Regions from separate parts of the Achromobacter sp. 1L-A-4-B-C2 genome, predicted to be linked through region 1. Evidence: riboswitches for the same ligand, from Rfam matches in the RefSeq annotation. Region 1 holds a riboswitch; the other holds the start of a gene.
The links. A riboswitch is a leader RNA that binds a small molecule or an ion and turns the genes downstream of it on or off. The one in region 1 is predicted to bind glycine.

Region 1 (4,206 bases):
CGACGCTGCTCTGCAAGCGTTGCTGGCCGTGCTGCGCCAAGCCGGCAAGACGCCCGTGCAATGCGCGCCCACGGCGGGCTACATCGTGCCACGCATCCAGGCCCTGGCCATGAACGAGGCCGCGCGCATGGTCGAGGAAGGCGTGGCCAGCGCCGAAGACATCGACACCGCCGTGCGCCTGGGATTCGGCTTGCGGTTTTCGGTGCTGGGCCTGTTGGAATTCATCGACTGGGGCGGCGGCGACATCCTGTACTACGCATCGCGCTACCTTGAAGCCCAGATCGGCCCACGCTTTGCATCGCCCGACGTCATCGCCAAAAACATGGAGCAAGGCCGCAACGGCTTGCGCGATGGCAAGGGCTTCTACGACTACGCCGACCTGGACGTGGACGCCTACAAGATGCAGCGCCTGGGACAGCTGTGCAAAAGGCTGGAGGTCATGGGGCTATTGCCGCGTTTTGATGGCGCCCACACGGCGGCGGGCACCCAAGCTTGACGGCTGACAGGGGCCGGCCACGGCCTTCGGCCGGCCACCGCCTTCTGCCTGTTTCAGTTCGCTTGCGCGCGGGCTTCGGGTTGCGTTTCCGGGGCCGATCCCGAATCCGTTCCCGTTCCCGTATCCGTTCTTGCTCCCGCCGCCGTTTCCCCTTCAAGAATGCGATACGCCAGCCGCACGCGGGCGTCGTTCGGAATGTTCCGATTCGCCAGGATCACCACGCCGATTTTCCTGGCCGGCACAAACGCCACGTAGGCGCCAAAGCCATTGGTGGAACCCGTCTTGTTGATCCACACATCGGCACGCGGGGGCTGCGGCGGGGTCAGGGCCTTGGCCGGGTGGCTCTGACTGTTCAACGTGCCGGCATTGGCCGCCAACAGCGCTTTGAGCGTCACCGGATACGCCAGTTGTTCCCAGGCCAGGTCCTGCGTCATTCCACCCACGTCGTAGTAGCCCACATGCGTATCGGCCAAGGCCTTGGATAGCACGGCGTCGTTGACGACGGCCTTGGCGATCTTCGCATCCCGGGCGGCCTTGGCACCGAATTCCGCGGGCGCTGACGCCACGCCCATGTTCGCGTCCACGAAGCGGATCAGGTCGCTGGCGCTGGTCTTGACGCCGTAGGCTTCGTCGGCCAGCACGCCCGGGTTCACACGCACCGGCGCGTTCTGTTTGTTGTAGCCCTGCGCGTAGTCGCCCATCTTGGCGGCGGGCACGTGGATATAGGTGTTGGCCAGGCCCAGTTTGGGCAACAGCGTCTTCTCCATGGCCTGCGCATAGGGCTGGCCCAGGCTCTTGGCCGCCACCACGCCCAGCATGCCGATGCTGGGGTTGGCATACGTGCGGTAGGTGCCCGGTGCGTAGCGCGGCGTCCACGCCGACAGGTAGGCCATCAGCTGGGCATCGTCGCCCACCGTGTCCGGCACTTGCAGCGGGAAGCCGCCGCCCGTGTGCGTGCCCAGGTGGATCAGGTTCAGCTTGCCGAATTCCGTGCCTTGCAAGGCAGGCACGAAGCGCGCCGGGCTGTCGGTCAGCGACAGCTTGCCCAGCGCCTGGGCGTAGGTCGCCAGCGTCGCGGTAAAGGTCTTGCTGATCGAGCCCAGCTCAAACAGCGTGTCGCGGCTGACGGGCGCATGCGTTTGCAGCGAGGCCACGCCATAGCTGCGAAATTCATGCCGCCCTTCGCGCGTGACGGCGATGGCCAGGCCCGCCACGTCGTACTCGCGCATTACCGCATGCACGGCGTCGTCGATGTCGGCGCCGGGGGCCACCGGCTCGGCCGACGCCAACGAAACCAGGGCGCCTCCGGCCATCACGGCCAGGGTTTGCAAAACAGTGCGTCGCACGGCGCGAAAGCTCATTCCTATCGTCCTATTCGGTTCACGCCGGCCCAACGGCGCACCCGACATAGTACTAACCCTGAAGCAAATGCGACATGAACTTAGCTATTCTCTACCCCGTCGATTCAAAACCGCGCAGAAGAGACCGGCCCTGGCGGCCGGCGCCGACGGAGCAACCGCCCCGGAAACTCTCAGGCAACAGGACTGCGCGCGTATAGACAATCTGGAGAGAGGCGCCGTGCGCGCCCACCGAAGGGGAACCCGCCGCCCGCGCGGGTGAAACTCTCAGGTACCAAAGACAGATGGGGTGCCGCGTCCACATTGGTCGCGGCCACCTTGTCTGGAGCCACCATGCCCCGCATCGCCATCATTGGCGCCGGTATCACCGGCGTCACGTCCGCCTATGCCCTGTCGAATCTGGGATACGCGGTCACCGTCTACGACCGCCAACGCTATCCCGCCATGGAAACGTCCTATGCCAACGGCGGCCAGCTATCCGCCAGCAACGCCGAAGTCTGGAACAGCACGGCCACGATCATCAAAGGGCTACGCTGGATGCTGCGCAAAAACGCGCCGCTGTTGCTGAACCCCCGCTTCAGCTGGCACAAGTATTCGTGGCTGGCGCAGTTCATGGCGCAAATTCCCAACTACCGCGAAAACACCATCGCCACCACGCGCATGGCCATCGAAGCGCGCCGGCATCTGTTCGACATGGCCGAGGCGGAAGGCATCGACTTCGACCTGGAGCGCCGGGGCATCCTGCACATCTACCACGACGCCGACAGCTTCAAGGCCGCGCATCGCGCCAACGCGCTGCTGCAAGCCGGCGGCCTGGACCGCTACGCAGTCACCGCCGACGAAGCGCGCGCCATCGAACCCGCCATGCAAACCGGATGCCACGGCGGTTTCTACACGCCATCGGACGCCACCGGCGACATCCACAAGTTCGCGCGCGGTCTGGCCCAGGCATGCGAACGCCGTGGCGTCACGTTCGTGCACGATGCCGACATCGACAACATCCAACGCCACGACCGCCCTTACGTGCTGGACATCCGCCGCGACGGCGGCACCCAGCGCGAACGGCACGAAGCGGACGCCATCGTCGTGTGCGCGGGCGCGGCCAGCAGAAAGTTCGCCCGCCTGCTGGGAGATTCCATCAACATCTATCCGGTCAAGGGCTATTCGATCAGCGTGCACCTGGACGACGCCGACAGCCAGGGCGCCGCGCCCCGCGTCAGCCTGCTGGACGAAGCCGCGAAGATTGTCACCAGCCGCCTGGGCGACCGCTTTCGCGTGGCGGGTACGGCGGAATTCAACGGCTTCAACATGGACATCCGTGCCGAACGCGTGCAGCCGCTGATCGACTGGACGCGTAAACACTTCCCCAACATCAACACCACGCGCGTCGTGCCGTGGTGCGGCCTGCGCCCCATGACCCCCAACATGATGCCGCGCGTGGGGGCGGGCAAACGCCCAGGCGTGTTCTACAACACGGGGCACGGACACCTGGGGTGGACGTTGTCAGCCGCGACGGCGCAGGTGCTGGCGCAAAGCGTCAGGGCGGCGTTGCCGGCGCCATCAACAGCGTATAGGGGTTGATCGCGCCGCCGTCGTAGATGCCGTAATGCAAATGCGGCGGCGTGCCTCGCGCGTTGCCGGTGTTGCCGACGTAGCCCAGCACGTCTCCGGGGGCCACCAGCTGCCCCCGTTCAATATCGGCGTAGCCATCCAGGTGCGCGTAGTAATGGCGCTGGCGTCCGGGCCCGAGCACCCACACGACCTGGCCGCCCAGGTTGTTCGTGCCAACCTGCATGACCACGCCTTCCGTGGTGGACAGCACAGGCGTGCCGCGCGCGGCAAAGATGTCGATGCCTTCGTGTTGGCGGCCGCCGGACCGGGCCGCGCCCCAAGTGTCGGTCAAGCGTCTGGCGGACACGCCCTGTACCGGCACGGGCAAGGATGACGGGGCTTGTTGCCAGGCCAGCCGCGCCATATGCCACGGTGCGCGTGCGGCGTCGGGCAGGCGGGGCCACGCCCACGCAGCAAGCCAGATCAATAAGCCCAGGATGACGAGGCGCCAGAGGAAGCGCAATACAGGATTAACGGTCATGCAAGGTTCGACGGCGGGCTGGCCGAGGGGTTCCCGAGGGGTTTCCGAGGGGGTTCCCGAGTGGGTGCCCGAGTGGGTGCCCGAGTGGCTTCAGAGGGGCTTCAGAGGAGCTTCAGAGGGGCTTCAAAGGGGCTTCAGAGTGGCCTGTTGCGCCGGCTATCAAGATCGCCCGCGGTTGCCCCGCCTATGCAAACACCAGGCATACCGGTGTTGGCGTCTGCGCTGCCACGTCCATGTCGCTTAGCTGCCCTGTTGCCACA
Region 2 (4,206 bases), on a different contig from region 1:
TCACCAAAGCGGCCCTGACCCGCTTTGGCAGCGGCTGGGCCTGGCTCTCGGTCACGCCGGCCGGCAAGCTGGTGGTGGAAAGCAGCGCTAATCAGGACAGCCCTCTGATGCACGGCAATACGCCGATCCTGGGCCTGGACGTCTGGGAACACGCCTATTACCTCAAGTACCAAAACCGTCGCCCTGAATACATTGGCGCCTTCTACAATGTCGTGAATTGGCCCGAGGTGGCGCGCCGTTATGCGGCCGCAAAGGGTTAAGCCCGCTTTGTGATGGAGGCATCGGCCCCATGAACACATTCAGCCGTCACCGCGTGCGTCCCGCGGCCACCAGCATCAGCGTCTGGATCCTGGCCGTGCTGGTGTCCTGCCTGGCGATGCACCAGCTGTGGGCCTACCTGGACGTGCGCGCGCCGCACGTGGCCGACGCCCTGCTGGGCGGGCTGGTAGCGGCCGGCGCCACCGCGCTGGGCACCGTGCCCATCCTGTTCGCCCGCACCATCCCGCAAAAGGTCCAGGACAGCATGTTCGGGTTCGGCGCGGGCGTCATGCTGGCGGCCAGCGCGTTTTCCCTGGTGGTGCCCGGCATTGCGGCGGCCGAAAGCCAGGGCATGGGCCGCTGGGGCGCGGGCCTGACGGTGGGGGCGGCCATTCTGCTGGGCGCGGCGGTGCTGCTCATCATGGACCGCACGCTGCCGCACGAACATTTCATCAAGGGCCGCGAAGGCATCGAGGCGCGCCGCATGCGACGCGCCTGGTTGTTCGTTATCGCCATCACGCTGCACAACCTGCCCGAGGGCCTGGCCATCGGCGTGGGTTACGCGGGGGGCGATCCGGTGGCGGGCACCGCGTTGGCCACGGGCATCGCGATCCAGGACATTCCCGAAGGGATGGTTGTCGCGGTGGCGCTGTTGGCCGCCGGCTATAAGCGGGCCTTCGCCGTGGCGCTGGGCATGTTGTCGGGGCTGGTCGAACCGTTGGGCGCGGTGCTGGGCGCCGCCATCGTCGGCTGGTCCGTCTTGCTGCTGCCCTGGGGGCTGGGCTTTGCGGCGGGCGCCATGCTGTTTGTCATCAGCCACGAGATCATTCCCGAATCGCACCGCAAGGGGCACGAGGTCTACGCCACGTGCGGGCTGATGCTGGGCTTTGTGCTGATGATGTTGCTGGACACGGCGCTGGGCTAGCCCGGGGGTTGGTGTCCGGTTTGGCGCGGTCCACGGCAGCGGTTTGTGGCCGGGCCGCGCCCGGAAATCGCGCTTTTCCAGGCCTGGTTTTCGTTGTATGCTTGGCGCCGCTGTCACGCATGTTTGCGGGAGAGAGCGCCCCTTTCACCAGGGTCGCCGCCGAAGGCGCAATTCGCCCAGAATCGCTCAGGTAACCGATACCGCACATGCTTGCCCCGTCCCGGTTTTTACCGTGTGGATGCGGCAAAACAGTACTCTGGAGAGACCTGGCGCCGCCCCGAATTCGGGACACAGCGAGCAGCCCAGGCGCCGAAGGTGCAAACCCGCCCAGCGCGGGGCAACTCTCAGGCAAAAGGACAGAGGGGCGGAAGATTCAGCCGATGCCGTGCGGGCGCAATCCGCTTGTCACGACCGGCATTCCGTAACCCTGGCAAGCCATTGCCGTCCCGGAGTTTCCGCGCATGTCCGCAACCCTCAAACGCACCCCGCTGGCCGACGAACACATCGCCTCCGGCGCCCGAATGGTCGATTTCGGCGGCTGGGACATGCCCTTGGCCTACGGCTCGCAGCTTGAGGAGCACCACGCGGTGCGCCAGGACGCCGGCATGTTCGACGTGTCGCACATGCTGAACGTGGATGTGGCCGGCCCCGATGCCTACGCCTTCCTGCAACGCCTGGTCGCCAACGACGTCGCCAAGCTGACCGTGCCCGGCAAGGCGCTGTATTCGTGCATGCTGAACCCGCAGGGCGGCGTCATCGACGACCTGATCATCTATTTCTTTGCCGCTGACGAATGGCGCGTGGTCGTCAACGCCGGCACCGCCGACAAAGACGTGGCCTGGATGCAGCGCGTGAAGCAGGCCGGCAATTTCGACGTTGCCATCACCCCGCGCCGCGATCTGGCCATGGTGGCCGTGCAGGGCCCGAACGCCCGCGCCAAGGTCTGGGCCGCGCGCCCGGCCTGGCAAGCCGCCTCCGAAGCACTGACCCCCTTCGTTGCCGCCCGCGTGGGCGACGACACGCTCGTCGCCCGCACCGGCTACACCGGCGAAGACGGCTTTGAAATCGTCCTGCCTGCGTCCGACGTCGTGCAGCTGTGGCGCGACCTTGCTGCCCAGGGCGTGCGCCCGGCGGGCCTGGGCGCGCGCGACACGCTGCGCCTGGAAGCCGGCATGAACCTGTATGGCCAGGACATGGACGAGCTGACCCAGCCCGACCAGGCCGGCCTGACGTGGACCGTGTCGCTCAAGAATGCCGAGCGCCGCTTCATCGGCCGCGACGCGCTGGAACAATTCGCCACCCCCGCCGCCTTTGTCGGCCTGAAGCTGCAAGAGCGCGGCGTGATGCGCGCCCACATGGCCGTGCGCTGCGTGCAAGGCACGGGCGAACTCACCAGCGGCACCATGTCGCCCACGCTGGGCGTGTCGATCGGCTTTGCCCGCCTGCCGCAAGGCGTGCGTCCGGGCGACACCGTCGAAGTCGACATCCGCGGCAAATGGGTGCCCGCCCTGGTCTGCAAGCTGCCCTTCGTGCGTAACGGCAAAGCCGTCGAACACTCGTAAACTCGAAGCTTCGCGCGAACGGCCGCTGCCAGTTGACGCACACGCCGCTCGCACGAGGCGCGCAACACCATTCATCTACCCGTATTCCCTAGAGGATTTCCCATGAGCCTGCCCACCGATCGCAAGTACACCCAGTCCCACGAATGGGTCAAAGCTGAAGGCGACGTGTTCGTCGTCGGCATCACCGATACCGCCCAGGACCAATTGGGCGACCTGGTTTTCGTTGGCGACGTCAAGGTTGGCGCCAAGCTGAACGCGGGCGAAACCGCCGGCGTGGTCGAGTCGGTCAAGGCCGCCTCGGACATCTACGCACCCGTCAACGGTGAAATCGTTGCCTTCAACGACGAGCTGGAAAACAACCCCAGCCTGATCAACGAATCGGCCTTCACCACCTGGATCTTCAAGATCAAGCCGGTCAACGCGGCCGATGCCGACAAGCTGCTGGACGCCGCCGGCTACGAAGCCGTCGCCAACGGCTAAGAAGCCGGTTCGAGCCGGGCGCGCCGACCTCTTGGCGCGCCGGCCTGATGCACCACCACCCGAGAGTTCCCATGTCGCGCGCCCTAGACACCCATACCGACTTCATCCCCCGCCACATCGGCCCGTCCGACGCCGACCAGGCCGCCATGCTCCAAGTGATTGGCAGCGCCAGCCTGGACGCCCTGATCGACGAAGTCGTTCCCGCCAAGATCCGCAGCCAGGCCCCGCTGGCGCTGCCGCCCTCGCGCAGCGAAACCGACGTGCTGGCCGAACTGAAGCAGATCGCGGGCCGCAACAAGGTCTTTCGCAACTACATCGGGCAGGGCTACTACGGCACGCAGACCCCCAACGTCGTGCTGCGCAACATTCTTGAGAACCCCGCCTGGTACACGGCCTACACGCCGTATCAGCCGGAGATCTCGCAAGGGCGTCTTGAAGCCCTGCTGAACTACCAGACCATGGTCGCCGACCTGACCGGGCTGGACATCTCCAACGCCTCGCTGCTGGACGAAAGCACGGCCGCCGCCGAAGCCATGACGCTGGCCCGCCGTGGCGCCAAGTCGCCAAGCCCGGTGTTCTTCATTTCGCGCCACGTGCATCCGCAGACCATCGAAGTCGTGCGCACGCGCGCCGAAGGCCTGGGGCTGGAAATCACGGTGGGCGACGAAGCCCAGGGCCTGCCGGAATGCTTCGGCGTGCTGCTGCAATACCCGCACAGCACCGGCTCGGTGTCCGACTACCGCAAGCTGGCAGAAGCCGCCCACGCGCAAGGCGCCGTGGTTGCCTGCGCCACCGACCTGCTTGCGCTGGCCCTGTTGGCCGCCCCGGGCGAGTGGGGCGCGGACATCGCCATCGGATCGGCGCAACGCTTTGGCGTGCCGTTCGGTTTTGGCGGCCCGCACGCCGGCTTCATGGCCTGCAAGGATTCCTTCAAGCGCAACATGGCCGGCCGTTTGGTCGGCGTGTCGAAAGACGCACAAG

Region 2: another riboswitch for glycine. It lies ahead of gcvT (glycine cleavage system aminomethyltransferase GcvT); the one in region 1 lies ahead of AC0Z35_RS25495 (D-amino acid dehydrogenase).

The regions. Positions count from the first base shown of each region.
Region 1 is NZ_JBXAWP010000006.1:81,663-85,868, forward strand. Features, by position in the region: gene AC0Z35_RS25485 (3-hydroxybutyryl-CoA dehydrogenase) at 1-496, shown strand, start outside; partial or broken gene ampC (class C beta-lactamase) at 649-1,809, opposite strand; glycine riboswitch at 1,963-2,053, shown strand; glycine riboswitch at 2,054-2,148, shown strand; gene AC0Z35_RS25495 (D-amino acid dehydrogenase) at 2,188-3,435, shown strand; gene AC0Z35_RS25500 (M23 family metallopeptidase) at 3,392-3,946, opposite strand; gene AC0Z35_RS25505 (lactonase family protein) at 4,131-4,206, opposite strand, start outside.
Region 2 is NZ_JBXAWP010000001.1:785,697-789,902, reverse strand. Features, by position in the region: gene AC0Z35_RS03555 (superoxide dismutase) at 1-260, shown strand, start outside; gene AC0Z35_RS03550 (ZIP family metal transporter) at 290-1,183, shown strand; glycine riboswitch at 1,300-1,396, shown strand; glycine riboswitch at 1,430-1,553, shown strand; gene gcvT (glycine cleavage system aminomethyltransferase GcvT) at 1,645-2,745, shown strand; gene gcvH (glycine cleavage system protein GcvH) at 2,848-3,225, shown strand; gene gcvP (aminomethyl-transferring glycine dehydrogenase) at 3,297-4,206, shown strand, end outside.